Regions from separate parts of the Leifsonia sp. Root112D2 genome, predicted to be linked through region 2. Evidence: predicted binding sites of a transcription regulator. Region 2 holds the regulator's gene; the other holds the start of a gene.
The links. Region 2 encodes HspR, which represses chaperone genes until heat shock. Its sites were predicted from a motif close to AAGTTGAGTCNNNNNGACTCAACTT; they were not measured.

Region 1: ASC63_RS04380 (ATP-dependent Clp protease ATP-binding subunit) is a predicted target of HspR. The motif match lies at 10,721-10,745, and genes of this name have one in related genera.

The regions. Positions count from the first base shown of each region.
Region 1 is NZ_LMCU01000001.1:959,894-975,025, reverse strand. It holds gene ASC63_RS04420 (PaaX family transcriptional regulator) at 1-606, opposite strand, end outside; gene ASC63_RS04415 (cytochrome P450) at 603-1,832, opposite strand; gene ASC63_RS04410 (ABC transporter ATP-binding protein) at 1,870-3,042, opposite strand; gene ASC63_RS04405 (ABC transporter permease) at 3,035-4,843, opposite strand; gene ASC63_RS04400 (ABC transporter substrate-binding protein) at 4,884-5,921, opposite strand; gene ASC63_RS04395 (PaaX family transcriptional regulator) at 6,106-7,035, shown strand; gene ASC63_RS04390 (acetate--CoA ligase family protein) at 7,241-9,289, shown strand; gene ASC63_RS04385 (FAD-dependent oxidoreductase) at 9,282-10,496, shown strand; gene ASC63_RS04380 (ATP-dependent Clp protease ATP-binding subunit) at 10,764-13,325, shown strand; gene ASC63_RS04375 (arsenate reductase ArsC) at 13,392-13,814, shown strand; gene ASC63_RS16045 (glycosyl hydrolase) at 13,835-15,132, opposite strand, start outside.
Region 2 is NZ_LMCU01000001.1:1,213,854-1,228,985, reverse strand. It holds gene ASC63_RS05660 (zinc-binding dehydrogenase) at 1-658, opposite strand, end outside; gene ASC63_RS05655 (TetR/AcrR family transcriptional regulator) at 750-1,328, shown strand; gene ASC63_RS05650 (hypothetical protein) at 1,360-1,647, opposite strand; gene ASC63_RS05645 (dihydrofolate reductase family protein) at 1,789-2,337, shown strand; gene ASC63_RS05640 (winged helix-turn-helix transcriptional regulator) at 2,397-2,873, opposite strand; gene ASC63_RS05635 (SRPBCC family protein) at 2,983-3,507, shown strand; gene map (type I methionyl aminopeptidase) at 3,510-4,295, opposite strand; gene ASC63_RS05625 (helix-turn-helix domain-containing protein) at 4,360-4,626, shown strand; gene ASC63_RS05615 (hypothetical protein) at 4,903-5,421, shown strand; gene ASC63_RS05610 (PadR family transcriptional regulator) at 5,485-6,111, opposite strand; gene ASC63_RS05605 (MFS transporter) at 6,230-7,735, opposite strand; gene ASC63_RS05600 (glycosyltransferase 87 family protein) at 8,001-9,284, shown strand; gene ASC63_RS05595 (class I SAM-dependent methyltransferase) at 9,256-10,452, opposite strand; gene ASC63_RS16635 (hypothetical protein) at 10,449-11,090, opposite strand; gene ASC63_RS05585 (LLM class flavin-dependent oxidoreductase) at 11,245-12,627, opposite strand; gene ASC63_RS05580 (heat shock protein transcriptional repressor HspR) at 12,700-13,113, opposite strand; gene ASC63_RS05575 (DnaJ C-terminal domain-containing protein) at 13,158-14,153, opposite strand; gene ASC63_RS05570 (nucleotide exchange factor GrpE) at 14,162-14,785, opposite strand; gene dnaK (molecular chaperone DnaK) at 14,788-15,132, opposite strand, start outside.

The DNA of each region.
Region 1 (15,132 bases), 250 kb from region 2:
CTGCGTGTATCGCTCTCGGGCCGCCACCAGATCGAAGGCGTCGACGGGGTCCATGGCGTCGTGGTCGAGATCGTGAAAGGTGGCACGCATCACGGCGAGCCTCACATCGAGCTCGGCGCCCAGGGCCGCGACGCCGTCACGGTGGTCGCGCGCCTGAACCCAGACGGCGTCGGTCATCGGCGCGAACTTGAGCCTGTCGAGGCCGGTGCGCAGCCGGGGGCGCAGGCTGCGGCGATCTTCGGAGACCGAGAAGACCACGACGGTCCACAGGCCGTCCCACGGTTCGCGATCACCACCGAAGTCGAGATAGAGACGCAGCCGCTTATCGCGCCCGGCGAGATTCTCCTCGTTGACCGAATAGAAGGACTGCCTTCCGCGTCGTTCCTGCACCAGCAGACCGCGCCGTGCCAGACGGCTGAGCGCCACCCGTGCTGCCGACTCGCTGATACCGAACTCGCCGAGAAGTCGCACTATCGCGGTGGAGGGAAAGCATCCGCCCGCCGTGAAGCGGTAGTCGGCGACGAGCGTTGCTAACAGGCGCTGGGAATTCGCGCCGGGGCGACCCCGCGGAATCTCCGCGAGAGGCGTCGGGCTTGTCGTCGTCACGCTCGCACGAAGTCGAGCGGCACCGAGCGGGTGCCCCACTCGGCCCAGATCGCCATCTCGGGGTCACCGGCGGCGGTGAAGCTCGCGCTGCGCGAGAGCACCTCCTCAAGGGTGATGCTCATCATCATGCGGGCGAGGGGTGCGCCCGGGCAGCTGTGTGTGCCGCGCCCGAAGGAAATGTGCTTGCTGATGTTGGGTCGATTGAGCACGAATGTTTCACCGTCGGGGAACACCCGTTCGTCGCGGTTGGCCGAGGTATAGACCAGGGCAACCGGGTCGTCCTTGCGAATGAGCTGGCCGCCCAGCATGACGTCTTCGCGGGCCGTGCGGGCCATTCCTCTATAGGGGGAGTACAGGCGCAGGAACTCCTCGACCGCGGCGGGAATGAGGGTCGGGTTCGCACGAAGCTGGTCCTGCAACTCGGGGTCACGGCTCAGGTGCACGAACATATTGCCGATGAAGACGCTCGGCGCGACCATGCCGGTCACAATCAGCTGCCGCACGCATCCGAGCACCAGATGGTCGGGCAATGGCTCGCCCTGGGGACGGGCGGCCAGCAGTGCGGCCGTGAGGTCTTCCTCCGGGTCGTATCCGCCGGCGGCCCGGTCGTCGATGATGGTCTGGGCTATCTCGTAGAGCTTGCCGCTGAGACTCTTGACCACCTCATGGTCGAGCACCTGAATGGCATCCACATAGGTGCGGGTCACCGACTTGATCAGCTCCGACGTCTCCAGGTCGAGGTTGAAGAAGTCGGCGAAGACGAAGGCCGGAAAGCGCTGGGCGTATTCCTTGCAGACATCCGCCCAGCCGGTATCGATGAGCGGGTCGAGCAGTCCAACGGCGGATGCGCGCACCGTCGATTCGAGCTCGCGTATCTTCGGCGGGGTGAACGCCTTGTTGATCACCCTGCGGTACTCGGTGTGCTCGGGCGGGTCGAGGTGCAGGGGCGGTCGCACTCCCGTGAAGGCGAACTTGGGAATGGCGTTCTGCTTCGAGGTGGTGAAGTGCTCGATGTCGGTGATGGCGGTCAGCACTTCGTCGTAGCCCAGCAGTGCCCAGAACCCCTCATATTCCTGGCTGCGGGCGATGGGGCGCCGGGCCCGCAACGCCTCGAATTCCTCGTGCGCGCTCGTGAAGGTCTCACCGGGCGTCACCGGATCGAAGTCGTGTGCGGCACGGCGGCGCTCGTCTGCCTCGAGGTCTACGTCAAAATTCGGATGCTTCATCGCCTGTTCTCCTTGATATCGCTACGCACACGTCGGTTCAGCTCGCGGGCAGCACGCGCACGTTCTCGGGTGCCACGGTCACCCACGCGGAGTCTCCGCTGTGCCGATCGACCATGCCGAGCGTGACGAGTCGCAGTTCGAAACCACCCAGGCGCACGATCTGCTCGGTCTGGGCGCCGAGAAACAACATGCGGTCGACCACGGTGAACCAGCGGTTGACGCCGGGCCCCGGGTCGGCGGCGGTCACCACGCCCTGCTCGGGCCGGAACGACGCGACGACCTGCATGCCCGGTTCGAGCGAGTCATTGCCGACCAGGCCGTGCACCTCGCCGACCTCCGTCGTGACGACGACGGCGCCGTTATCGATGGATGCGACGGTGCCGGCAATCTCGTTGGTGGTGCCGACGAATTTCGAGACGTAGCGACTGGTGGGCCGCAGGTAGACCTCGTGCGGCTGGCCGAGTTGCTGCACCTTGCCGTTGCCCATGACCGCCACGCGATGGGCGAGCTCCATGGCCTCGTTCTGATCGTGAGTCACATACACCGCGGCGAAGCCGAGTTCGCGCTGCATCTCGAGCAGTTCCCGGCGCAGGGACTCGCGCACCTTCGCATCCACATTGGAGAGCGGCTCGTCGAAAAGCACCAGGTCGTCACCGCCGACGAGGGCGCGAGCGAGCGCGACGCGCTGCTGCTGGCCGCCGCTCATCTGGCCCGGATACTGGCCGCGCAACTCGCTCACGCCCACCATCGCGAAGACGCGGTCAACGTTTTCGCGAATCTGATCCTTCGAGAGCTTGTCGGTCTTGCGACTGCGCAGTGGGTACGCCACGTTGTCGAAGCCCGTCATGTGCGGCCACAGCGCGTACGACTGAAAGATCATGCTGAGCCGACGGCGTTCGGGAGCGAGCTCTATCCCCTTCTTTGCCGAATAAACGGTGGCGCCGCGAATCTCGATCTCGCCGCTGTCGGCCTGCTCCAGCCCGGCGAGGGTGCGCAGAAGCGTCGTCTTGCCGCATCCGCTGGGCCCCAAGAGCACCACGAACTCGCCCGGCATCACATCGAACGACACCCCATCGATGGCGTTGGCCACGGTGCCGTCGCCGCGGCGAAAGCGCTTGACCACATCGGTGATGCGTACGACGGGAACCTGGTCGGTTGCCACAAGGCCACGGCCCTGCGGCTGGGACTGGGTGTCGACGGCGCTAGGCAAGGGGGCCTCCAGAGTTCAGTTTGCGGCCCTGGCGTTCGCTCCTGCGAGAGACCACCAGCACGCCGATGACGATCACGGCGCTGATCACGGTGAGCACCGTGGAGAGCGCGGCGAGAAGAGAGAACGAGCCGTTCTGGTAGATCTCCAGAATGCGAAAGCCCACGACGTTGTTGTTGGTGCCGGCGAGAATGGATGACGCGGTGAGGTCGCCGATCATGCGCACGAACAGCAGTGCCCAACCGGCTATGAGGCCGGGCAGCATGAGTGGGGCATAGATCTTGCGAAAGGTGCGTCCCTCTCCGGCGCCGGCGACGCGCGACGCCTCGGCCAGTTCGGGGCCCACCTGACCCACCGCCGTGTCGGCCGAGACGGCGGCCTGCGGCAGGTAGAGCGCGATATAGGCCAGCAACAGAATCAGGATGGTGCCGCCCAGATGGAACGGCGCCCCGGCGAAGGCCAGCACGAATCCCACGGCAATGACAATGTGCGAAAGCGTCGAGGGCAGCTTGATGGCGCCGTCGATGAACCGGGCGAGCCTGCTGTGTGAGCGCACCACGTAGAGCGAGACGATGGCGGCGGCAGCGATGCCGATGGTGGCACCCAACAGTCCGAGCATGAGGCTGTTCTGCAGCGCCTGCTGGGTTGCGACATCCTGAAAGACAGCCTGAAAGAGGGCGTTGAGGCTCAGTTTCGCCCAGCGGATGTTGAGGGTCCAGTATCCGTTCAGCGCCACGATGACCAGCGCCAGAATGGGCAGCACCGTGGTGACGCCCACATATGCCAGAACCAGAATGCGCACCGGCAGCTTGGCCTTGCCCAGCTTGATGCGCGTTGCCCGCTGGCCCTTGCCGCCGATGGTTGAGAACCTGCCGCCCTTGAGAACCCGGCTCTGCAGCCACCAGGCAATGGCCACGAACACCACGACGATGAGGCACAAGCCAACGGCCGCGCCGATCTTCGGCGGAAAGGTGAACGAGAGCAGGTCGACGATGCGCACCGAGAGGATGCTGATGTTGGCGCCCTTGCCGATGACGGCGGGAATGGAGAAGAGGCCGAATCCACTCCAGAGAATCAACAGTGCGGCGCCGAGGATGCTGGGCAGCATTCCCGGAATGGTGACCTTGCGCAGTGTGCGCCAGAGGCCGGCGCCGCTCACCCGGCTCTGCTCTTCGAGGGCCGGATCGAAGTTGCGCAGCCCCGCGCTGCACATCATGAAGCTGTACGGCACGGCGTAGATCGTGTAGACGAGGATCAGGCCGTACCAGGTGTAGATGTCGAACGGGCCTTTGTCGAGGTGCACCCCGACGAGGTCGAGGCCCGAACGGATGAAGCCGTTGAGGTAGCCGGCCTGGGGCGAGAGCAGCAGCACCCAGCCGATGGCGCCGGCGATGGGCGGCAGCATGAACGGAATCATCGGCATCGCATCGGTGATGACGCCGAGGCTCGCATCCGTTCGCTCGTTGACCCACGCCAGGAGGGCGCCTATCACCAGCGCGATGGCCGTGCTCACGCCCACGACAATGAGCGTGTTGAGAACCAGCTCGCCGAGGTCGGGTTGGGTGAAGGCCCCGACGACGGGTGCCCCGCCCTGGGCGGCGATGCTGCCGACGAGGGCGATGAGCGGGTAGACGGCGAGGGCCGCCAGCGCCAGGGCGAGAACGACGCTGCCCAGGGAGAAGGGCGTGAACGAGCGCCTGCGTGCCCTGACGAGGGCGGCGTCGGATGCCCCGACACCGTTCTCATCGGAACCGTGCGTGTCGGGGCCCGGGCTACCGGGTGCCTCGCGCAGTTGGGTGCTCATTTCGTGTCCTTCTCCCTGGTCGGCGTCGTGTCGTTTGCCGTTACTTCGCGCCCAGGGCGTTCATGATCTCCGACTTGGCTGCGGCGGCAGCATCACGGTCGACGCGTGTCCAGTCCTTGGGAAGCTTGTCGGTGTCGTACGGTCCGACCAGCCCGGGGTCCTTGTTCAGAATGGCGTTGCCCTCCTTTGACATGAGGAAGATCGAGAACAGCTTGGCGGCGTTCGGGTGGGCTGCCTTGTTTGCGATGAGAGGCACGATCTCCGGGCCCGTGGTGAGGTCGGGGTAGACGATGTCGACCGGGGCGCCCTTGGCGGCGGCCGGTCCGACGGCGGCGGCCACGTTGGGAACACCTATCGCGCCCTCGCCTGCGGCAAGCGACTCGGTCATGGGAACGACGCTGTCGTAGAAGCGAGGAATCTGCGGAGCGAGCTTCTTGAGAAAGTCGATACCGTACTTCTGCTCCACCATGTACCAGAACTCAACGGCGGCGGGGGAGGAGCCGGGGTTCGGCACCAGCACCTTGCCCTTGAACATGGGCTTGAGCAGGTCGTCCCACACCTTCGGAACGTCGGACTTACTCACCGCGTCGGTGTTGTAGGAGAATCCCGATGGTGCGTACTGGATGGTGACGTTTCCGTCGTCGTGCAGGGAGCCCTTGGGAATGGACCAGGGATAGCCGGGAAGATCGGCGGCCTTGGGCGTCTCGAGCCATTTCTTGTCGATGGCCTGGGTCACGAAGTCCGAATCGGAGATCATGACCATGTCGGCCGCGAGGGCTCCGGCGGTCGCCTCGGAAGAGATGCGGGTGGCGAGGGTTCCGGCCGTGCCGCGCACGAACTTGGCCTCGATGCCGTAATCCGCCTTGAACTTGTCGGCGAGAGCCTGGGCGGTTGCCTCCGGGGGAACCGAGTAGAAGGTGAGCGAGCCTTCCTTCTGCGCGGCCTTGATGAGCGAGGCAAGGGCGGGGTCTGAAACCGTCTTTGCGGTCGCGGCGGGGGTTGCTGCAGATGAGCAGCCGGTGAGGAGGGCGAGTGCCGCGGCGACAGCAATCGCGGCGGTAATACTGCGTTTGGCCATGTTCTTATCTCCATTGATAGCTCGAACGACGGATGTGTTCGGGTGGCGGCAGCGGGTGCAGGCAACTGCCAGTGTGCATTCACACTAACGATCGTTAAGAAGAGAGTCAACTAAAAACATCTGATCGCCAGCAATGCCACGCGCGCAACGCTGACCGGATCGGGCGCGGCGATACACTCGATTCGTGACTTCAGCGCCCTCCATCGCTCTCGACGACGAGACGGATGCGAACCTTCCCCCCAACGCGAGCGTGCGGGATGGCCAGCATCCGCAACACCTTTTGCTCACCCTGCTGGGCGACTACTGGATCTCCGGGGACTCCGTGGTTCCCTCCGGGGCGCTGGTGGATCTGCTCGCGGAGTTCGGCGTCTCGACCCCGGGCGCGAGGGCCGCGCTGAGTCGACTCTCCCGCAGGGGCCTGCTGTCTTCGAGCAAGATCGGTCGCCGAACGTACTACAGGCTCACCGAACAGGCGCGCCACATTTTGACGACCGGACTCGATCGTATTGTTTCGTTCGGCTCCGACCCCGAACCGTGGGACGGACAGTGGACCTACGTGGCGTTCTCTGTGCCGGAACATCAGCGCAGCATCCGGCATCAGCTGCGTGCCCGGCTGCGTTGGCTCGGATTCGCTCCGCTCTACGACGGGCTGTGGGTGTCGCCGCGGCCGTTGAGCTCTGAGGTGCAGGCGATTCTCGATGAGGTGGCGGTGGCATCCGCGACGGTTCTCGTCGGTCGCGAACTGGGCACTGGTGTCGAGTATGGTCACCCGATCGACGCGTGGAATCTGCAGGCCGTGCGCGGCGAGTACCAGGCATTCATTGCCCGCATGGAGCCGATTCAGGCGCGGCTGCTCGCCGGCAGCGTGTCGCCGTCGGAGGCGCTGCATGCCCGCACCCAGGTGATGGACGAATGGCGTTCGATGCCGAACATCGACCCGGAACTGCCGGGCGAGTTGCTGCCTGCCGAATGGCCACGAGCGGATGCCCGAGCGATCTTCCGCGCCGTTTACGACGGCCTCGGCGACCCCGCCACGGTGCGCGTGCGTCAGATCGTGGGCGCACACGCGCCCGAGCTCACCGACAGCGTGAGCGTGCACACCACCTCTGCGTAGGGGCTCGCGGGCCGCTGGTTTCGAGACGGGCCCTCCTTCGTCGAGCCCTCCTCAACCAGCAGAGCCTCTTCGCTGGCTGAGGAGGCGCGCGAAGCCGCCGTCTCGAAACCTGCCGCACGTGCGCCCTTTTTCATTACTTGACATTTGCCTCGGCGCTCGTTGATGATAATGTCAACTGACCAACGCCGGTAGGAGCAGCTCCCCCATGACCAGTTCTCTCGATGCGCTTTTCGCGCCGAAAAGCATCGCCGTCATAGGCGCGAGTGCCTCTCCCGAGAAGGCCGGATACGCGATGATGCAATCGCTGGCGACCTTTACCGGGCGGCTGTACCCGATCAATCCTCGGGGCGGCGAGATTCTCGGCCGTCGAGCATACGCGAGCGTCGCCGACCTCGAGGAGGCGCCCGAGCTTGCCGTGCTTGTCGTGCCGCCGGGAGCCGTTCCGACTGCGCTCGAGCAGTGCGGCGCGGCGGGCGTGCGCGCGGCGGTGATCTGCTCGGGCGGCTTCGCCGAGAGCGGTGACGAAGGCGCGGCGCTGCAGGAGCGGGTGATCCAGGCGGCGCGTGCCGGCGGCATCCGGCTGCTGGGCCCCAACACCTCCGGTTTCATCAACCCCGTCGACGGCGTGTGCGCCAACTTCATGCCCTCGGTCACCGAACTGCGTGCCGGGGGTGTCTCGATAGTCGCGCAGAGCGGCGGCGTGAACCTGGCGCTGTCGTTCATGCTTGCCCGCGCGAACGTGGGGCTGCGGCTCGCCGCCGGCCTCGGTAACGCGGTAGACGTGGGCTTCGTCGACGTGCTCGATTACCTCGCCGAGGACGACGCGACCACCGCCGTCGGCCTGCACGTCGAGGGCGTCAGCGACGGCCGCGCGCTCATGGCCGCCGTGCGTCGGGTGGCAGAGCGTAAGCCGATAGTCGTGCTCAAGGTGGGCAAGAACGACGTGGGTGACTTCGCCAAATCGCACACGGGAGCCCTGACCGGTTCGTACCAGACCGCACGGCAGGCGCTCGCGCAAAGCGGCGCCGTGGTGGTGGACAACCCGACCGAACTCGTCGACGCGCTCACGGCGCTCAGCCAGGTGCGACTGCCCGCGGGCGACCACGCGGGCGTCGGCGTCATCACCGGCCAGGCCGGACCAGGCCTGATCATCGCCGACGCACTGGCCTCACGCCACGTGAGCGTGCCCACGCTGTCGGATGCCAGCCGGGCCACCATCGCCACGCTGCTGCCGCCGCTCACCTACCAGAAGAACCCCGTCGACACCGGCCGGCCGGGGGAGACGTTCCCCGCCATCGTCACGGCGGTCACCGGCGATGCGGCGGTAGACCTGCTCGCCGTCTACGCGCTCGACGAGCCGGGCGCGCTCGATCCTGCAGGCGCCCTGCACAACTCATCGGTTCCTGCGCTTTTCGCCTCGGGCGGCACGACCGCCGCTCTCGACGCGCGGCGAGACGCGCTGCAGGCCATCGGGGTGCCGCTCTTCGATTCACCGGATGCGTTGGCTCGCGGTGCAGCGGCGGTCATCGACGACGCGAGGGCGCAGCTGAGACAAGGGCAGGCATCCGCCGGCTCGGAGACGCCCGCGCACGGTCAGCCACTGGGTCGCGTGCTCGACGAAGACGAGAGCAAGGCCCTGTTTGAGGCGGAGGGGTTGCTGCTGCCCGCGCGCCGGGTCGCCACTGACCGCGCCGCCGCCGAAGCGGCGCTGGCCGAACTGGGCGGGCCCGTCGTGGTGAAGGTGCTCGACGCTTCCATCACGCACAAGTCGGATGTCGGCGGCGTGCACGTGGGCGTGCGCACGGCGGTCGAGCTCGCGCAGGCGCTGGACGCGATAGACCGCATTCCCGGCGCGAACCCGCGCCGGTACCTCATCGAGGCGCAGGCCGAGCGCGGCGTCGAGCTGATCGTCGGCGCCACCCGCGACCCCGCCTTCGGCCCCGTCGTGCTGCTCGGCGTCGGCGGGGTGGACGTGGAACTCGGCGGCGAGCCGATTCTCACCGTTGCTCCCGTCAGCACCGCGCAGGCGCTGCACGCCATCGACCGGCTGCCCGAGAGCATCCGTGCCGGGCACCGTGGCGGCGCGGCCGTCGACCGTGACGCTCTCGCCCGCGTGATCGTCACCGTGGGCGATGTGATCTGCCGGCACGACGACATTCAGGAAATCGACCTCAACCCCGTGCGCCTCACCGGCACCGGCCCCATCGTTCTCGACGCACTCGTCGTGACCAGCACCCAGGAGCAGCATGTCTGAACACCGCCAAATTCTCATCGTCGGCGCTGGCCCGGTCGGCCTGACCGCTGCGCTCGCCCTGCGCGCGCTCGGCCGCGACGTCACGGTGTTGGAAGCCGGTCCCGAGGGCCGCGGTCGACCGGGAAGCCGTGCCATCTTCACGCACACGAACACTCTCGACGTGCTCGACAGGCTCAGCCCCGGCCTCGCCGATGAGCTCAGCGAGCACGGCGACTACTGGAACACGCAGCGCACCTTCCACCGCGGCAAGGAGGTGTACGCCAAGACGTACCCCGACCCCGCTCCCGGTACGCGGCCGCACTTCACGAGCCTGCCGCAGGTGCACATCGAGAAGTATCTGCTGGAGCGCGCCGTCGCATCCGGTGTCGAATTCGCGTTCTCGCAGGAGGTGACGGGCGTCGATTCAACGGATGCCGGGGTCACCCTTACGACGGCGGGCGGCACCACCTGGACTGCCGAGTATGTGATCGGCGCGGATGGCGCCCGCTCGGTGGTGCGCAAGCAGATCGGTGCCCGCATGGAGGGCGACAGAGACGACGGCTGGTACGTCGTGGTCGACGTTGCCGAGCTGGAGAACCCCACGCTGGCCACCGAGCGCATCTTCCACTACGAGCACCCCGCCGTCGATGGCCGCAACATTCTGATCGTGCCCTTCGCCGGCGGCTGGCGCGTCGACCTGCAGTGCCTGCCCGAAGACGACCCCGAGCGCTTCAGTGGTGAAGAAGGCGTGAAGGTGTGGCTCAGCAAGGTGATGCCGCCCGAGTATGCCGAGCGCATCACCTGGGTGTCGACCTACCAGTTCATGCAGCTGGTGGCGCACGACTTCGCCGACCCGGCCCGCAGGGTGCTGCTGGTCGGCGAGGCGGCCCACCTGTTTGCGCCGTTCGGGGCGCGCGGACTCAACTCCGGTGTTCCGGATGCCGAGAGCGCGGCCCTCGCTATCAACACCGCGTTGACCGCAACCAACCCGGCCCTGGCCGCGAGCGCCGTCGAGGCCTTCAGCCTGGCGCGGCGCTCGGCGGCGCAGTTCAACTGCGCGGCAGCCGGCGAGGCGCTCACCCATCTGCGACCGGATGCGGAGACCGAGGCGCGCATCACCGAGGCGGCCGGGCGCGCTCCCGAAGACGCCGCGGCATCCGCCTGGCTCGAGAAGGCGCCCTACGGTCCCCGCGGTGTGCCTACCGCCGCCACCGTCTACCGTTACTGAGCTCGGGGCTAATGCCGGTTGAGGAGCGAGGAACGAGCGTCTCGAAACCCGCACGAACACCCTCGTAATTCAGGAGTGGAGGCGTGTCGCACCCCGCGCATCCGCATGGCCGGCCACGACACGCCGCTCCGCTCCGGAATTGCGCACGAGGAGAATGTGACGACGGATGCCGCAGCCGGCACCGCGGCGAGGCCGCGGGAATACCGCGCGACCCTCCTTGTTAAAAGTTGAGTAAGGACGACTCAACTTGAGCAATTAGGAGAATTCGTGCCCGAGAACTTCACTCCGGAAAGTGACGGCGGCAACTCGTTCGACGAGTTTCTGGCCCGTTATCTCGCGGGCGAGCGTGCGCGCGCCACGCAGTCCGTCGACATCAGCCGCTACCTCAGCCGACGCACCCAGGAGGTGCTCGCCGAGGCCGGTCGCTTCGCGCTCGGCCACGGTCACCGTGAACTCGACGCCCTGCACATCCTGCGCGTGCTCGTCACCCAGGAGCCGGCATCCGACGCGGTGCGCCGCATCGGCGGCGACCCGGCCGCCATCGCCCGTTCCGCCGAGCAGCGCCTCCCGCGTGATGGTGTCTCGCGCCTCGACGTCGATTCGGCTGCCATCACGCCGTCGACGCAGCGCGTGCTGTTCCACGCCTTCCAGGTGGCGCGCGCATCCGGCTCGACCTATATCGATCCGGAACACGTGTTTTTCGCGCTCGTGATAGCCCAGGACTCACCCGCCGGGCAGGTGTTGCAGGCCGCGGGCGTCACGCCGGAGGCGCTCACTTCCGCGATGCGTGAATCGGCCACCGTGGGGGCGCCGGAGTCCGACGATGCGCGGTCAGACGACGAATATGAGACCCCGATGCTCGACAAGTTCGGTACCGACCTGACCCAGCTGGCACGCGAGGGCAAGCTCGATCCGGTGATCGGGCGCCTCGACGAGATCGAGCAGACCGTCGAAATTCTTTCGCGGCGCACCAAGAACAACCCGGTGCTGGTCGGCGAGGCCGGCGTCGGTAAGACGGCGGTAGTCGAGGGTCTCGCGCGGGCCATCGTCGAGGGTGGCGTGCCCGAGCAGCTGCGAGAGAAGCGCGTGATAGCGCTCGACCTGGCCGCGATGCTCGCCGGCACCCGTTACCGTGGAGACTTCGAGGAGCGCCTGACGGCGCTCATGGACGAGATCAGCGCCCGTCGCGATGAGCTCGTCGTGTTCATTGACGAATTGCACACCGTCGTCGGTACCGGCGGCGCGGGAGACGGCAGCGGTATGGATGCCGGCAACATCCTCAAGCCCCGTCTGGCCCGCGGTGAGTTGCACCTTCTCGGTGCGACGACGCTCAAGGAGTACCGCCGTATCGAGAAGGATCCCGCTCTCGAGCGCCGCTTCCAGCCCGTGACGGTCGGTGAGCCGAGCATCGAGGACGCCGTACAGATTCTCTCGGGGCTGCGCGGCGCCTACGAAGAGCACCACGGCGTGCGGTACACGGATGACGCCATCCGCGCCTCCGTCGAGCTCTCGGCGCGCTACGTGAGCGACCGATTCCTGCCGGACAAGGCGATCGACCTGATTGACCAGGCGGGCGCGCGCCTGCGCCTGTCGCTGGGCAAGCGGGTCGACGCATCCAGCCTCATGGAGCGCCTGGCCGAGCTCGAGTCGGAGAAGAACTCCGCCGTCGCTGCCGAGCACTACGAGGAGGCATCTCGAGTGCGCGATGAGATCGAATCGGTGCAGCACTCGCTCGACTCGATCAGCGGCACGCCCCAGCTCGACGCCGTCGTGGACGAAGCGGAGATCGCCGCGGTTCTCTCACGTGCCACCGGCATCCCGGTCAGCCGCATCGGGCAAGCCGACCGCGAACGCCTCGCACTGCTCGAGACCGAACTGCACGAGCGTGTGATCGGACAGCACGACGCCGTCACGGCGGTCGCCAGGGCCGTTCGCCGCAACCGTACGGGACTCGGCGACGCCAACCGCCCGGTCGGCAGCTTTCTCTTTCTCGGACCGACCGGCGTCGGCAAGACCGAGTTGGCGAAGAGCCTCGCCGCCTCGCTGTTCGGCGACGAGAAGGCGATGCTGCGCTTCGACATGAGCGAGTTCGGCGAGCGGCACACGGTCGCGCGACTGGTCGGTGCCCCTCCGGGATACGTCGGCTACGACGAGGCGGGTCAGCTGACCGAGCGCGTTCGCCGCAACCCGTACTCGGTCATTCTCTTCGACGAGATCGAGAAGGCTCATCCAGACGTGTTCAACCTGCTGCTGCAGGTGCTCGACGACGGACGCCTGACCGACGGTCAGGGGCGCACCGTCGACTTCCGCAACGCGGTGGTCATCATGACCTCGAACCTCGGTTCGGAGTTCCTGGCATCCCGCAGTGGTGCTCTCGGATTCGTGCCGGTCGGAGCCTCGGCCGACGCGAGCGGGTTCTCCTCCGAGAAGGATCTGCGCGACCGGGTGATGGGCAAGCTGCGAGAGGCCATGCGCCCCGAGTTCCTCAACCGCATCGACGAGATAGTGCTGTTCCGCAAGCTCGACACCGCGCAGTTGCGCGACATCGTGCGCCTGCTGCTGGACGCCACCTCGGCGCGCCTGCGTCAACACGACATCACACTCGATACGAACGATGCCGCGATCGACTGGATCGCCGAGCACGGTTACGAGGCGGAGTACGGCGCGCGTCCGCTGCGCAGGTTGATCCAGCACGAGATCGACGACCGCATCGCCGACCTTCTGGTGACCGGTGAGCTCACCGATGGCGGCGTCGTGCGGTTGGATGCTCACGACGACGCGCTGCTCGTCACCGCCGGCGTTCGCGAGGGCGAGCGCATGGCGGCCTGATTGCCGTCACATCCGTTTGCGTGGTTCAGGAGTGAGCAAGCGAGAGCACCGGGATACCATCGACCCATGACCGAAAAGCCCGCCATCCTCTTCGTCTGCGTGCACAATGCGGGGCGCTCGCAGATGGCCGTCGGCTTCGCTGCCTCCCTCTCAGAAGGGGCGGTCGACGTCTTCTCCGCGGGCTCCGAGCCGGCCGAGCAGATCAACCCGGTGGCCATAGCGGCCATGGCCGAGGTGGGCATCGACATCGCCGGTGCGCAGCCCAAGATTCTGACGACGGATGCCGTACGTCAGGCCGACGCGGTCATCACGATGGGCTGCGGCGACGCCTGCCCCGTCTTCCCCGGCAAGCGCTACGAAGACTGGCAGCTCGACGATCCGGCCGGCCAGGGCATCGAGACCGTGCGCCCCATCCGCGACGAGATCAAGGCGCGCGTTGCGGCGCTCCTCGCCGAACTGCTCGATTCCCCGGATGCTGCTCGGGCGTAACCCCGGGCCGCGCTCCGGTGTCACTCACGCCGCTCCACTCCTGAATTGCGCGAGGTGAGTCGAACCGTCACGGGGCCGATCAGGCCCTGAGGCCGAGACGAGGTCTCGTCGAAGAGGTCTGAGACGTCGTGCGCTATGACGGCGTTGCGCAGGGCGGTGCGCACCTCGATCTCGATCTCGGCTCCGGTATCGGCGCCGCCATCGAGGGCACCAGCGAGCGCGTCGCCGAGGTCGATGGCGGTGTCGCTGACGTAAGCGGTGCCGAAGACCCGGCCGCCGACACGAACCACGGCGGACCCCGCGAGCGCTCCGAGCTCGATTGCGGCCGAGCGAGAGGCCAGACGCTGGTCGCCCACGACGACCCGCGCCGTATAGCGGCCCACGCCCGAGACGTCCTTGAGCTCCTCGATCCCGCGCCAGTCTCCCGGGCCTGCCCCGTCGAGCTCGATGGTGCGGGGGCCGTCCGGCTCCTCGCTGACCACATGCAGGTGCCAGTCTTCGAGGCCGAGCTCGACATCCGGGACGGTGTGCTCGCCGAGCGCGGCTACGGTCGACGGCGCAACGGCCAGATCGAGTTCGAACACCCGCACGCCGAGCGCGGGAATCTGCGTCGGCACGAGCGTGCGAGCATCCTGCGCCAGGTGCTCGGCGGGCAGGATGCTGCCGCCCCACAACTCGAGCTCGCGCACCCGACCGACTCCCTCGAGTGACAACCGCGCAGAAACCGGATACGCCAGCGTGTTGTACACGAGCACGTAGCGACACGATCCCGCCTCCCGCCACTGCGAGAGCAGGGCCGCGCCGTCCACGGTCAGCCTCGGCGTCAACCCCAGCCGCGCGAAGGCCGCGGCCGCCTGCGACATGGTCTGCACCCGCACGGTCGATGGCTGCGCGAGCGCACGCGCGAGAGCGACCCGCACGCGTTCGTCGCCAGCCGGGCCGTGACCGAAGCCGGAATCGACCGACGGCGGTTCGCCGACGATGACGACGCGCACGCCCTGCTCGGCCGCGTCTGCGAGCGCCTCGGCCGCCTCGGGCGAAATGGCCCGCTCGTCGACGATGAGGCCCCGGTAGGCCGGCCCCTCGGAAAACACGGTGCCGTCATCGCCAATGGCACCCGCCTCCGCGAGCCCGATGGGGTCGATGAACTGCACGGTGAAACCCGCAAACTCGAGCGCCTCCGTGTCGGCGAGGCGAGACGGCGCCGTCGCGTCCAGGGTCTCGTCCCGCACGCCGCGCGCGGCGGTGGTGAGAAAGCCGTCGCGATAGATGGCGATGTCTGTGCGCGGCACCCCGGTCTCGAGCACGACGGTTCCCC
Region 2 (15,132 bases):
GAAATATCGACAACTCGGGTCCGCCGATGATGTCGATGATCACGTCGAACATGAGTGGCGCATCCGGATCGCCCGTTGCGGAGCGATCCAGAACATCGGTGGCACCCAGGGCGACGAGGCGTTGGCCCCGCTCGGCAGATGACGTCGTCACCGCAATGGCGCGTGCGCCGGCCTGCGCGGCGAGTTCGACCGTCGCGATGCCGATGCTGCCGGCAGCTCCTCGCACGAGAACGCTCTCCCCGGCCGCGAGATGCGCGTGCTGGAGGGCGAAGTGGGCCACGGTGCCCGCGCTGCCGAGTGTCACCGCGTCAACGCTCGACAATCCGACCGGAATCGGGATGAGGTCGTCAACCTGCGCAACGGCCTGTTCGGCATAACCACCACTGGTGCCCGTGAACGCCCATACGCGTCGGCCTATCCACGCCGCATCGACGTCGGCGCCGGCTGCGACGACGACTCCGGCGACCTCGCTCCCGGGAATCAGCCCCGGCGCGAACGATGAGCCCAGGGTGCCGCGCCGGATCACCGCATCCACGCCCCCTACGCCGATCGCTTCGGTCTGAATGAGAACCTGCGAGGCGTCGGCCACCGGTGCCGGGGCGTCAACGGTGTGCATTCCACTCGGATCGCCGAATTCCTGGATTCTGATTGCTTGCATGTTCTCCTGCTTCTGATCGGGGTGCCGTATTCTGGTAACGGTAGTGGACGCATCCGTCCACTTATAGAAAGTGAGATTGATGGAGCCACAATTGCCTCATCTGCGAACCGACGCACAAGAGAATCGCGACCAGATCCTGGCCGCCGCATCCGCCGTGTTCGCAGAGACCGGCCTCGACGTGGGAATGCGCGAAATCGCCCGCCGAGCCGGAGTCGGGCCAGCCACGCTCTATCGACGCTTCCCGACAAAGCAAGCGCTGATCGACGAAGCGTTCTCCGTCGAACTGCAGGCATGCCGCGCCATCGTGACAGAAGGTTGCGCCAACCCGGATGCGTGGCGCGGCTTCATCTCCGTCGTGGAGCGTCTCACCTCCCTCAACGTGCAGAACAGAGGCTTCGTCGACGCGTTTACGTCATCGAACTCCGTGAGCGAGATCATCACCGAGCATCGACGCGAACTCCTTCGCATGCTTGATCGGCTTGCGCGTCGCGCTCAACAAAGCGGCCAACTCAGATGCGACTTTCACATCGACGACCTCACACTCATGCTTCGAGCAGGACGGGGACTGGCCAGCGGTCGCCCTGAGGCCAGGGCCGCCGCCGCGCGCCGATTCGCGAGGCTAGCGATCGATGCGTTCCAAGCCCAACCCACGCGCACGCCACCAGCCTGAGGCATGTGGCTTCGCGGCCGACCGATGGATGCTACTGGTCGCGTGCTTGATTGACAGCATTGATGAGGGAGGAACCCCTGATCGCGAGCCGCTCAGCGAGCGCCACGATGATTCCCTCCGGACCACGCACGTAGGCCATGCGCCAGACGCCTTCATACTGGCCGATGCCACCGACCAGCCCGTAGCCCGCCGCAGCCAGCCGATCGACGTGCGCCTCGAGCTCGTCGACTTCGAGGCCAAGCCCGACGAAGAATGCCGTCACGTGATCGAGGTTTTGAACGGTGACACCGACATGGTCGAACCGCATGATTGTCGACATGAGCACCGCCTCCAGGCATCCGTTGCGTACGACCCAGCACAGAGCCCACGGCGGATCGTACAAACGCACACCCCTCTGGCCCGGCGGCAGTCTCGAAGTGGCACCCTGCGATTGTCGGGGGTCTGCGGCAGCATCGGAGACATGAAGCCTCATCTCCCCTTTGAAGGATGCGTGTTTCTTGGCCTCAGCGTGGACGATTTCATCGCCCGCCCAGACGGCGACCTGTCCTGGCTCATCAGCCGCGGGGAGGCGGCCGGCGACGCAGGTTTCACTCCCTTCATGCAGAGCGTCGACGCCCTGGTGATGGGCAGGGGTACCTACGAAGCCATCGCGCACCAGCCCGAGTGGCCGTACCTGGGTCGCCCGGTGCACGTGTTGAGCAGCTCCCTCGCCGCCGACGTCGACGAGCGCATCACGGTGCACTCCACCTTCACCGTCGCGGTGCAGGCATTGAGCGATGCCGGTTATCGGCGCGTCTATGTCGACGGAGGCCAGACGACGCGCGCCTTCCTTGAAGCAGGGCTTATCACTGAGCTGACCTTGTCTCGCGTGCCGGTGCTCATTGGGCGCGGTGTTCCACTTTTCGGGCCACTCTCAGCCGACATCGCTCTCGAGCACATTCGCACCAACGTGCTCGCCGGCGGAATGGTGCAAACGACGTACCGCGTTCTGTCGGCTCCGCTTTCGTGAGAACCGTCCGGGCATCTGAACGACATGGCAGCGTTGCTTGGCTACTCGAAAGGGTTCGATCAGCGTGAACGATTTCCTCCGCGTCGCTGCGCGAGGTACTCGGCGGGCATGCCCGGCCCGATGCGAATAGCGACCTCCTCCTCGGGCACGATGCCGCACGCCTCGCATGCAACGACCGCGTGCACAGCGCCGTCCTCACAGGCGGCGTGCCGGTACAGGATCGGCGGTTCGATGGGAGAGGCCCACGTATCGCCCCACTCGGTAAGGGCAATCAGCGCGACAGCGAGTGCGCGGCCTTTGGCGGTGAGGATGTAGTCGGCTGAACCTTCGCGCTCCATAATGCCGCCCGCCACGAACGACTCCAGTCGCGACGTGAGCACATTGGTCGCTATTCCGAGATTGTGTTGAAAGTCGCCGAAGCGTGTCACCCGGGCGAACAGGGCGTCGCGGATGATGAGCAGACTCCATCGCTCGCCGACGAGTTCGAGTGATCGCGCGATCGAGCACACCTGAGTGTCGTACGTCTTGCCCAACATGGCTCGACTCTATCACTTGCATGAAGCAAGCAACTGGAGTTACAGTGGCTTGCATCATGCAAGTTCATGAATCCCTCCCTTCGACGGGGGCACGCAAAGGAGCAGAGAAATGGCCGCGAACTACACGACGTCGATCACGGTGGATGCCACGCCACAAGAAGCGTTCGATGCGATTAACGACGTTCCCGCGTGGTGGGGACGAATCACTGGTTCGACGACCGCGGTCGGTGATGAGTTCGTCTATCTCGTTCCCGGGTTGCACTACAGCGGATTTCGCGTCACCGAACTCGCCCCGAAGATCCATATCGCGTGGCTCGTCACCGGCAGCTATCTCGACTTCGTAACCGACAAGCAGGAGTGGACGGGCACCACGGCTCGGTTCGACATTGATGCGACCGACCAGGGAACGCGGATCACCTTCACCCACGACGGCCTCAAGCCTGAGGACGAGTGCTACGAGCTGTGCTCGAACGCGTGGGGCATGTTCGTCAACGGCAGCCTCAAAGCGTTCATCGAGACCGGAACGGGCCAGCCGTACTCATTCGATGGCGACGAAGCGCTGACCCCGGACGATCACGCAGAGCTGCACCAGCAGGTGGCCGAGGCAGCCGCACTCGCAAACAACGCGGGCTGACGCTAGTCGTGACCCTCAGGCCGGGCGCGACCGGTCAAGACGATCGGCCCCCTCTCGGTGATGGCTATCGTGTGCTCCGAGTGCGCCGTTCTGCTTCCATCTGAGCTGCGCAAGGTCCAGCCATCCGCATCGGTGCGCAGCTTGTCTGTTCCGCGCATGAACCAGGGCTCGAGCGCGATCACCAGGCCGGGCCTCAGCGGGTAGCCGCGGCCGGGGCGGCCGTCGTTGGCCACGTGCGGGTCGCCGTGCATCGTGCGGCCGACGCCGTGCCCGCCGAACTCGAGGTTGACCGGGACGCCCGCCGCGTGTGCCACGGCGCCGATGGCGTGCGAGATATCGCCGATCTTGTTGCCGACGCGTGCGACGGCAATCGCGGCATCGAGCGCGTCCTCGGTGAGCCGAATCAGCTCGAGATCCTCTTGGCGCGCCGTGCCGACGGCAAAGCTGATGGCGGAGTCCGCGACCCACCCATCAACGCTGACGGCGAAGTCGAGGCTGAGCAGATCCCCGTCGCCCAGTCGGTACGGGGTTGGTTTTCCGTGCAGCACGGCGTCGTTGACAGAGGTGCACAGCACGTAGCCGAAAGGCCCGGAACCGAACGACGGCGCGTAGTCCAGATAGCACGATTCGGCGCCACGCTTGCGGATCATGTCGTGCGCGATCGCATCCAGTTCGAGCAGGCTGACTCCAACCCGCGAGGCCTCTTTCAGAGCGGTAAGCGTGTTGGCCACGAACTCACCAGCGGGTTTCATCGCTTCGATTTCTGCCTTCGTGTGCAGCTCGATCATTTATGTACCTTCCTGCCTGACCCCGGGGCGTCGGTATGATTATACCGGTACTATTATTGGTGCCATGGTGCGAATCCCGTTGACTGCTGAACAAATCGAGCGCGGGCGGATGCTCGGCAGGGCCCTGCGAAACGCGCGCGGCGCGCGCACGATGGTCGAGGTCGCATCCGCCGCCGGCGTCTCGGTCGAGGCGCTTCGCAAGATCGAGACCGGACGCAGCCCCTCGCCCGAGTTCTTTACCGTCGCGCAGATCTGCGGCGCGCTCGATATCAGCACAGACGAACTCGTCGCAGCTCGAATCACGCCTGACGAGACCGCAATCGCCTCATAGATTCCGCAGCCTTCGTGCATGAGCGCTCTGCTCCAGGCGCGGCTCGAGATTGGGCCGAGCGGTGTGTTCCGAACTGCGCGACACAGCCGTGAAGGCTGGCGAGATACTGCCCGATATGGATGCCTTCGCTCTGCTGCGCGGCGTCGCCAACCTCTGTGTCGGCGCGGGCACGAACCCCCGCTATGACGCGCGGCGCCTTGTGGGACTACTCATCGCCGGGATGCGCCTGCACCCGAGCAATGAGCGAAGAGCGAAACCAACCGTAAACTTCTCGCTATGAACGACCCTGTCGCCGGCATCCGCGAAATGCTCAGCAGAGCAGTCGTTGTGCTCGATCACGCTGGCGCCCGCGACGAGGCCATCGCCCGCTTCGTGTCGCCACGGCGTCGGCTCGGGTTCACCCGTCCGGCCGTGATGCTCCCGCTCGGCCGCGTGTGGCGGCTCGGCGTGCTGTTGCTCGAGCGCGATGCGACCGTTTACGCCACGGGCTCGATCACCCGGGTCACCGAGCCCGTTCGGCCCAACTATCAGTCACTCTCGGCCGAACAGCGACGCGGATACCGCGCGGCGGCGTTCAAGGGCGGCTTTGCGCAGGGCGAGACTGTCAATTTCGATGCGACCGTCATCGAGCTGGATGCCACGCAACTGCGCTCGAGCCGCGGCCCACTGTTCCTCCGCGGCGACAGCGCGCTCGTGCGCTGGAGCCGCTCGGCCCCCGATGACGACGCGACAGACCTCGAGAGCTACCTCTCCGATCGCGTGAGCCTACTGGTCAACCCACCCGAAGGCGCCTGACACGAGACAAGCGCCCCGGCGCGATAGCAATCGCGGCCGAGGCGCCATCTGGTCTGAACTCGTTTAGTCGGCGAGAATCAGGTAGAGCGAACGGCGCAGGTCATCGATCTTGTCGATCGCGGCGGTGCGCTGCTGCTCGGTTGCCGAGAGCCGGAACTGGTGGACCACGCCCATCAGCTTTCCTACGCTTTCGTAGAAAGCGGCATCCGCCTTCGTGGGGCCCGGATTCGACTGCCAGGCCTGCGCAAGCTCCTCCGCGTGTTCCTCGACGTAGCTGCGACCCGTCTCTGACAGTTCGTACTCGGTGCGTCGGTCGTCGCCAGTCGCCACGATGAGCTCTTCATCGACCAACTGCTGCAGGGTCGGGTAGACCGATCCGGGGCTGGGGCGCCAGGCGCCACCGGTCTTCTCGGCGATGGCTTTGATCAGGCCGTAGCCGCTTGACGAACCGGTCTCGAGAAGCGAGAGAATCGCCGCCCGAACGTCGCCGCGATTGGCGCGGCGCTGGCCGCGGGGCCCGAAGTTTCGCGGATCGAAGCCGGCCGGGCCGAAGCCACCGAAGCCCGGGCCACCGAAGCCGCGTCCGCGGCCATGACGCTCGCCCGAGGGGTCGTGGTGGAACCGTACGAAAGCCGAAGCGGCCTCTGCATGGTGTTGGTTGCGTGGGTTTCTGTTGTGTGCGTATTTCATTCGCAGTGTCCTTTCGTGTGCTCGCCACATGCGAGCCATCGCAGATCTTCTGCGATATGCCAACGATATATCGCTACTTATCGTTTGTCAATCGCGATCTGCGGAAAAAGGCAGCGAGTCAGGGGCGCCTCCGCGAGCGCGACCGCAGGCGCAGCGCGAAGAGAAAGCCGAGGGCAAGAAAACCGGCGGCTACGAAGAGCGAGGTGCGCGAGGCATCCGCCATGCCGGCTGACAACGCCTCGGGCCCGGTGCCGGAAAGTCCCGCGGCGAGGACCCCACCGATGAGCGCCGTGCCGAGAGCTGACCCCACTTGGCGCACCGTGCTCTGCGTCGCCGAACCCTGCCCCGACTGCTCGGTCGGAATGTCGGCGAGCACCGTTCCGGTCAGCTGGGCGGATGCGAGACCGAGACCGAGCCCATAGACCACCAGCAGCAACGCGAGAACCCAGGGGGAGCCGCTCGCACTGAGCAGCAGTGCCGTGGCGGTCACGCCGACAACCTCGATTCCGAGACCGAGCAGCACGACGTTCGGCGCACCCATTCGCTCGGCGAGATGCCGCGCCATCGAGCCCGAGAAGAAGGCCCCGACACCCATCGCCGCCAGCACGAGACCTGCCCCGAGAGTTGTGAGCTCCATCGCGTTGACGATGAACAGTGGAAGCACGAACAGCAGACCGAATTCGCCTATCGCCACGCACAGCGCCGTCAGGTTGCCCCAGGTAAAGGTCGGCACCGTGAACAGCGAAAGATCCAGAATGGCGGAGCGCCCGTTATGGCCGCGGTGCCGCTCCCACAGAATGAACAGCGCAATGGCGGCAACACCTATCGCCCCGGCCACCGGAACGGGCGAGACGGGGGCGGATGCCGGCCACACCCATCCGAAGATGCTGAACTCTGCGGTTGGTTTCCACCACCCCAGCGCGCGCCCTTCGATCATGGCGAAGACGAGACCGCCGAAGCCGATAGCGCTCAGCAGCAGACCGTCGACATCGAGGCCGCGGGAGGTAATCACCGCCCGAGTGTCGGTGACGGTGAGGAATGCGCCGACGAGGATGATCGCGCCCAGCGGCAGGTTGACCACGAAGATCCACTGCCAGCCGAATGCGGTGGTCAGCCAGCCGCCGAGCAAGGGGCCGAATGCGGCCATGCCCGAGATAACGGCGCCCCAGATGCCGAAAGCGACAGCACGGTCGCGGCCACGAAAGGTCGCGTTGACACTGGACAGCGTCGTCGGCAGAATGAGCGCGCCGCCGACGCCCTGCACAACACGGGCGAGAATCAGCGCGCCGGCGTCGCCCGACAGCGCGGCCAGCAGGCTTCCCGCCATGAATATCAGGATGCCGACCACGAGCATCCGGCGCCGCCCGAGCCTGTCACCGAGCCGGCCGGCTGTCAGCAGCAGCGCCGCGAAAACGACGGAGTAAATGCCGTTGACCCACTGCGCTTCGCTGAGGTCGAGCTTGAGTTTGTCGATCAGCACCGGTAGTGCGACACCCACGATGGTGCCATCGAGCACGATCATCGAGAGCGCGGCCGCCAGCACGCCGAGACCGATCCAGCGGCGACGGCCCGTCTGGGGTGCGGTGTCGACGGCGACGATTCCGTCGTTCTGAGTCTGTGCCATTGTCATTCTCCCCGTGCGCGGCCGATGAATGGCGGGGCCGCTCCTTCGTCTTCAGCCTACGGATGCGCGTTCGGCGTGCGAATCGATCAAAGGTTGGAAAACGTGCGCCGGCACACCCTGAGGTGACACGTATCGACCTTCGTTCGCGAGCGAAGGTCGATACTCGTCACCTCAGGCAGCTGCGCCCTTGGGGCAAGGTGCGGATTCGGCACAAGGCTCGTAATGTTGAGGAAGGGGCTGCGTCGGGCGGTCGGAGGGGCGGCCCATGAGCAACGGTACCGACACGCTTCTCGATACCGTGGCCTCCGAACGGGCCGACACTGCCGCCCCGGCGACCACGCGCGTCTGGTGGGAGCGGCCGCGCATGTTGCTGCTCGGCTTCGTCGTGGCGCACCTGGCACTCTTCGCCGCGCTGTTGCCGAGCATGCTGAACGGGCATCCGCTGGGCGATCTTTCGCTGTACCGACGCTGGGCCGAGGGCGCGCTGGGCGCCGGCCACTGGCCCGGAGTCTCCGAGTCGTGGGTCTACCCCGTCGGCGCCGTTGTGCCGGTGATTGTCGCCGAACTCGCCGGCCCACTTCTCTTCGAACTCATCTGGGTACTGCTCACGACAGCCCTCAACGGCCTTGCGACCTGGATGCTTGCGCGCGGCCCCCACACGCGGGCGCGGTATCTCGCCGCCTGGTGGTGGTTGCTTCTCGTTGTCGTGCTCAGCCCGGTCGACCCGCTGCGCCTCGATGGCCTGACCGCACCGATGGTCGTGATCGCGCTTGTCATGCTTGCCCGCTGCCCCGCTGTCGCCGGTGTCATCCTCGCGGCGGCCACCTGGATCAAGGTGTGGCCGGCCGCGGTACTGCTCGCCGTGTTCGTCACCGCGCGACGGCGCTGGGTCGTCGCCGCAGCGGCCGCCGCCCTCACCGCTGTCGTCGTCGCGGTGGTGATCGCGTTCGGCGGGGGCGCGCACATCGCCAGCTTCGCCACGGAACAGTCCGATCGGGCCATCCAGCTCGAGGCGCCCGTGGCCACGCCGTGGGTCTGGATGACCGTCTTCGGAATACCCGCCGCCTCCATCTGGCTGAACCGCTCCATCGCGACGCAGGAGGTCTACGGCCCGGGCGACAGCGTCGTGGCGGCCTGCATGACTCCGGCGATGCTCGTTGCCGTGCTCGGCATCCTGATTCTCGCCGTGATGGCCCACCGGCGCTCCAAAGACTCGCGTCGCGTGCTGCTCGTAGCCGCGCTCGCACTCACCGCCGCGCTCATCGTGTTCAACAAGGTGGGGTCGCCGCAGTACATGCTCTGGCTGGTGCCGCCGATCGCCGTCGGCCTTGTCTGGCACGTGCGGCAGTGGCGCGTTCCGGCGATACTCATGATCGCCATCGCTGCGCTCACGACCCTCGTCTTTCCAATCCTGTACGTGCCCCTCACCAATGGCGACGCCCTGGCCGCCTCAGTGCTGCTCGCACGCAATCTGCTGCTGATAATGCTGCTTGGCTGGGCGATCTGGAGGCTGGTGCGGCTCACGCGCGCGTCGACACCGTTACGGTGAACTTCGCGTTGCGCCCGACCTCACGCGTTGGCCCGACAATGCGGGTGAGCGCTTTGCGATAGGCGAGGTGCGTGTTGAAGACCGTCCACAGCTCGCCGCCGGGCGCGAGAACGCGGGCGGCATCGTCGAACAGGCGCAGCGCGGCGCCGGCATGCACCGAGGCGCCCACGTGGAAGGGCGGGTTCAGCAGAATGAGCTCGGCAGAGGCATCCGCCTGGCTGGCGAGAGCGTCATCGCGCACCACCGTCACGCGGTCGGCCACGCCGTTGGCCTCCATTGTGGCGCGAGCGGATGCGACGGCGGCTGCCGATTGGTCGGTCGCGAATACACGGATGCCCGGCCGCGCCCCCGCGAGCGCGGCGGCTATCACACCGGTTCCGCACCCCAGATCGATGGCGGATGCCGCGCTCGGCTTCGCCTGCGGCAGAAAGTCGAGCAAAAACCGCGTGCCGATGTCGAGCTTCGTGCCGGCGAACGCGCCGCCGTGCGCGCAGACCCAGATGCCGATGTCGTCGTGAAACTCGCGGGCGGGCCACGCCTCGCCGCTGGTCGAGTAGCGAGCGCCAGCGAGCGTATCGAGACCTTGCTCGGGTCTCGCGCTGCGCTCGTTTCTCGCCTCACTACTCGACCAGCGCCGTACCGTCAGCACGCGCGCCTTTTGCCGTGCCAGCCCGGCCCGCACCTCACCGAAGTGCCGGCCGAGAACTTCGTTCATGGCGCGCGTCAGGTGCTTGAGCATGCCGCCGGCGTACACCGTGACATCCGGTGCCGCGTGCTCGGCGATGAGTGCGGCGATCTCGTCGAGCGCGGCGAGACTGCGCGGCAGCTGCATGAGCACAACGCGCGCACCGCTCAGCAGTTCGGCTCCGAGCGGCAGCGAACTATACGCATCGGTGAGACCCGCATCGGCGGCGTTCAGCGCCAGCGCACGCTCGCCCGAGAGCGCATCCTGATGCACCCGGATGCCCCGCGCCGAGTGCAGCGCGGCCGCCCCGAGCGTGAGAGCCCCGTAGTGGTCGCCGATCACGACGAGCTCGCCTTCTGCGATGCCGGCGAGCGCGGTCGCCGCCGTTTCGAGAATGAGCCGGTCGGCGGCATCCGTCGCGAAGAGATTCGGCGCCTCGACGTCGGGGCGGCGCCGCAGCGCGTCGAAAGAGAAGCCGGTCACGCCGATTGCCCGAGAGGTGCCGCGGCTGCAGCAGCCGGGGCGCGGAACGCGTGCGCCATCCACCACCACGTGAGTGCGCCGACGGGGATAGCCGCCACCAGGCTCCCGATGGCCACGATCGCCGCGCCGCCGCCGAGCGAGCCGATTCCACCGCTGATCTGTTGCAGGCCCAGGCTTGCCAGATTCGCGATGACCCCGAGAATCCCGCCCACGATCCATTGCCCCACGATGCCGATACCGATGCCGCTCCAGGTGACGCCACGCGGCCGGCTCACTCCATGCGCGCGCAGGATCCACCCGCTGACCAGCACGGCGAGAACCATGATCAGGATGCCCGCCACAGCCACCGCGATCAGCCACGGAATCCACGGCGCGGGGTCGATATGAGTGTCCACCCAGAAGCGATCCCAGGAACTCGCATCCGCTGGTCGGCTGGCAAGAGAATTCGTAATGGTGAAGGCGAGCAGCACAACACCCACGAAAACGACGGGAAACACGGCCACGGTGAAGCCGAGCTGCAGCAGGAGCAGAGCGACGGCACCGGCAACGAATGCGCCACGCCTTTGCCGCCTCGTCAGCGGTGGCCGCGGGGCAGGCGGCGCGACGGGGGCATAGCCATACGGCGGCGGGTTCGTCATGCCCCCATCCTGTCAGCCATAAGCCGCTCGAGTCGTTCTTCTCGCACGCCGCCTCACTGAGGGGCGAACTTTGGCCCCTCAGATCGCGATTTAAGGGGCCAAAGTTCGCCCCTCAGCGACAGGACAACGAGTGAAACGGATGCCCGCGAATCGGTCAGCTCTCGGCGCGCGCACCGAAACGGTACTGAGCGCCACGGTGGTCGTCGGGCAGGCGGTCACCGTGACCGTGCAGCTTGTTGCGCAGCGTGCCCTCGACGTACTCGGTGGGGTACACGCCCCGCGCCTGCAACACCGGAATCACGTATTTCACGATGTCTTCGAAGGTGCCCGGGGTGATGGCGTAGGCCAGGTTGAAGCCGTCGACGTCGGTGTCTTCCACCCACTCCTGCAGGGTGTCGGCAATCTCCTCACCGCTGCCGACGATGTACGGGCCGAGGCCACCAATGGCGCCCTGCGTGCCGATGTCGCCCACCGTCCACTCCGTGCCGTCGTCGGCGCCGCGCTGCACATTCGCCACCGCAGACTGGATGGCGTTGCTCTTGACGTGACCGATCGGCTCGTCCAGCGCGTAGGTGGAGAGATCCACGCCCATCCAGCCGGACATGAACACGAGGGCGCCCTCCGCGCTGGCGTAGCTGAGGTAGTCCTGCAGCTTGGCCTGCGCCTTCTCCGAGGTCTCGTCGGTGATCACCGTCAGCAGCGTGTAGATGCGTGCCGAGTACCGGTCGCGACCGGCCGCCTCGAGCGCATCCCGAATCTTCTTCACCGTCTCTTTCAGGCCCTCCTTGGTGGAGTTGGCCACGAAGATCGCCTCGGCGTTGCCGGCCGCGAAGGCGATGCCCCGAGAGGATGCCCCGGCCTGGTAGATCACGGGCGAGCGCTGCGGCGACGGCTCCGAGATATGGATGCCGGGCACGGTGAAGTGCTTGCCCTTGTGGCCGATCTCGTGCACCTTGGCCGGGTCGGTGAACACGCCGGTCTCACGATCGCGCTTGACCGCGTCGTCTTCCCACGAGCCCTCCCACAGCTTGTAGAGCACCTCGAGGTACTCATCGGCGTAGTCGTAGCGGTCGTCGTGCTCCATCTGGTCGTCGTGACCCATGTTGCGCGCCGCCGACGGCAGGTAGCCGGTCACGACGTTCCAGCCGATGCGACCCTTGGTGAGGTGATCGAGCGTCGACATGCGGCGCGCGAAGGGGTAGGGATGCTCGTAGGCGGTTCCCGCGGTCACCCCGAACCCGAGGTTCTCGGTCACGTACGCCATGGCCGAGATCAGCATCATCGGATCGTTCACGGGCACCTGCGCGCCGTGCTTGATCGCGCCCTCGTTCGTGCCGCCGTAGACGTCGTAGGTTCCCAGCACATCGGCGATGAAGATGCCGTCGAATTTGCCACGCTCGAGCAGCTTGGCCAGCTCGGTCCAGTACTCGAGATCCTTATAGGTAGCCGAACGGTCATCCGGATGCCGCCACATGCCCGAGGACTGGTGGGCGACACAGTTCATGTCGAAGGCGTTGAAGCGAATCTGACGGCTCATACACCCATGGTGCATGCTGTGTCGTCATATGCCGCCCCGCTCCGAAACATTCGGTCACATGCGCGGTGGAGCTCAGCGCTCGAGCGGGCGCCAGACGACGAGCTGGTTGGAGCGGCGGGCGCGCGTGCCCGCCTTCAGCGAGATAACGTCGCCCTCGATGTCGGCGGCGAAGACGCGGCGACCGGGCCGGTTGAGCAGCTCGTCGGCGAGCATCGCCTCGAGCTCACGCACGCGCGACGACAGCGCGCTCACCTGGTCTTCGAGCTCCAGCACGCGCCGGATGCCCTCCAGGCTCACGCCCTCCGCGCCCAGCCGAGCGACCTCCCGCAGCCTCACGATGTCGCGCATCGAGTAGCGCCGGGACTTGCCCGAGGTGCGGCCCGGGCTCACGAGCCCGAGCCGGTCGTACTGGCGCAGCGTCTGCGGGTGCATGCCCGAGAGCTCGGCCGCGATCGAGATCACGAACACCTTCGAGTTCTCGTCCATGCCGCCGCCATTCACGCCACCGCGCCCGTCACCGAATGGCATTTTCAGCCTCGCGCCTTCGCCAACAGATCGGCGCGCGGGTTCTCATCCGGAAGCTTCGCCACGAAGGCCTTCAGCGCTTCTTCGGCGTCTCCGGAGAGATGCGACGGCACGGCGACCTGCACTATCGCCAGCAGGTCACCCGTTCCCTTGGTCGTCGCGACGCCCCGACCCTTGACGCGCAGCACGCGCCCGCTCGGGGTTCCCGGTGCCACGCGCAGCCGCACGGGGTCGCCACCCAGCGTGGGCACCTCGATGGTGGCGCCCAGCGCGGCCTCGGCGAAGGTCACCGGCACGTTCACACGCAGGTTGAGCCCATCGCGCTCGAACACCGGATGCTTGCGCACGCTCACCGTGAGCACGATGTCTCCCGGCGCCCCACCGTCCGGGCTCGCCTGCCCCTTGCCGCGCAACTTGATCTTCTGACCATCTGCGACGCCGGCGGGAACCTTCACGTTGATGGGCCGGCCATCCGAGGTCTGCAGGTGAATCGTGTCGCCCTTGGTGGCTGTGACGAAATCCAGCGTTGTGGATGCCGTCACGTCACGCCCGCGGGTCGGCCCCGATGCGCCGCGGAAGCCGCCGCTCGAGGAGCCGAAGCGCCCGTTGCCAAACATGCCGCCGAGGATGTCCTCGAAGCCGCCACCACCACCCTGCTGGAACGAGTAGCCCTGTTGCCCGCCGCCACCGGCGCCGAACATGCCGCCGAAGACGTCATCGAAGCCACCCGACTGGGCACCGCCGGGCGCGGTGAAGCGCGCGCCGGAACCCATGGCACGAATCTGGTCGTATTCCTTGCGCTGCTCGGCGTCGCCGAGCACCGAGTGCGCCTCGCTGATCTCCTTGAACTTCGCCTCGGCCGCAGCATCACCCGGGTTAGAGTCCGGGTGATACTTGCGGGCGAGCTTGCGATAGACCTTCTTGAGTTCGGCCGGCGTCACATCCTTGGAAACTCCAAGCACCTTGTAGAAGTCCTTGTCGAACCAATCCTGGCTAGCCATCGGGCCCCCTAGCCGTTACTCGGAGTGAAAACCACGACCTTCGCGACCCGAACCAGCGAGGAACCGAGCGTGTACCCGGTCTCGACGACCTCGGCGATCGTCTCAACGGTGACCTCGGGGTTCGGCTGCTGAAAGACGGCCTCGTGAATGTTGTGATCGAACGGTTCGCCGGCCGCGCCGAACGGTGTGGCGCCGAGGCGCTCCACGGTTGCGCGCAGCTTGGCGGCGATCGTCACGAACGGGCCCTCACCCTCGAGATCGCCGTGCTTCTCGGCACGGTCGAGGTCGTCGAGAACGGGAAGCAGCGCCATGACGGTGTCGCCGACGGCGCGCTCACGCTCCACCTCGCGGTTGGCCTCGGTGCGCTTGCGGTAGTTCGCGTACTCGGCGGTCACCCGCTGCAGATCGGCGAGCCGCTCCGCAGCGAGTTCCTCGGCGGATGTCTGCCCCGACAGGAAGTCAAGGTCGACATCGGAAAGCGAGGTTTCGACGTCCGGTCCCTCGAAGCCGTCTTCGGCGGCCTCGGGCACTTCAGTTCCTGAGCCCGCCGAAGGGCCCAAAGGCTCCTCGACCGGCGTCTCGTCGTTGGGCTCGTTCGGGCCGTTTTCGGGGTTCTGATCCTTCGCGGCCATCGTTACTTGGCCTCGGACTCGGGCTCGTCGTCCACAACCTCGGCGTCGACCACATCCTCGTCGGATTCGGTGGACTCGGTGCCCTCGGCACCGGCCTCGCCCGCTTCGCCGGATGCGGCATCCGCCTGAGCAGAGGCGTAGATAGCCTCGCCGAGCTTGCCCTGGCTCTCGACCAGCTTGTCGTACGCGGTCTTCACCGCGTCGTCGTCGTCACCGGCGAGCGCCGACTTCAACCCGTCGACATCGCCCTGAACCTCGTTCTTGACGTCCTCGGGCAGCTTGTCTTCGTTCTCCTTGATGAGCTTGTCGATGGAGTACGCGAGCTGCTCGGCGCCGTTGCGGGTTTC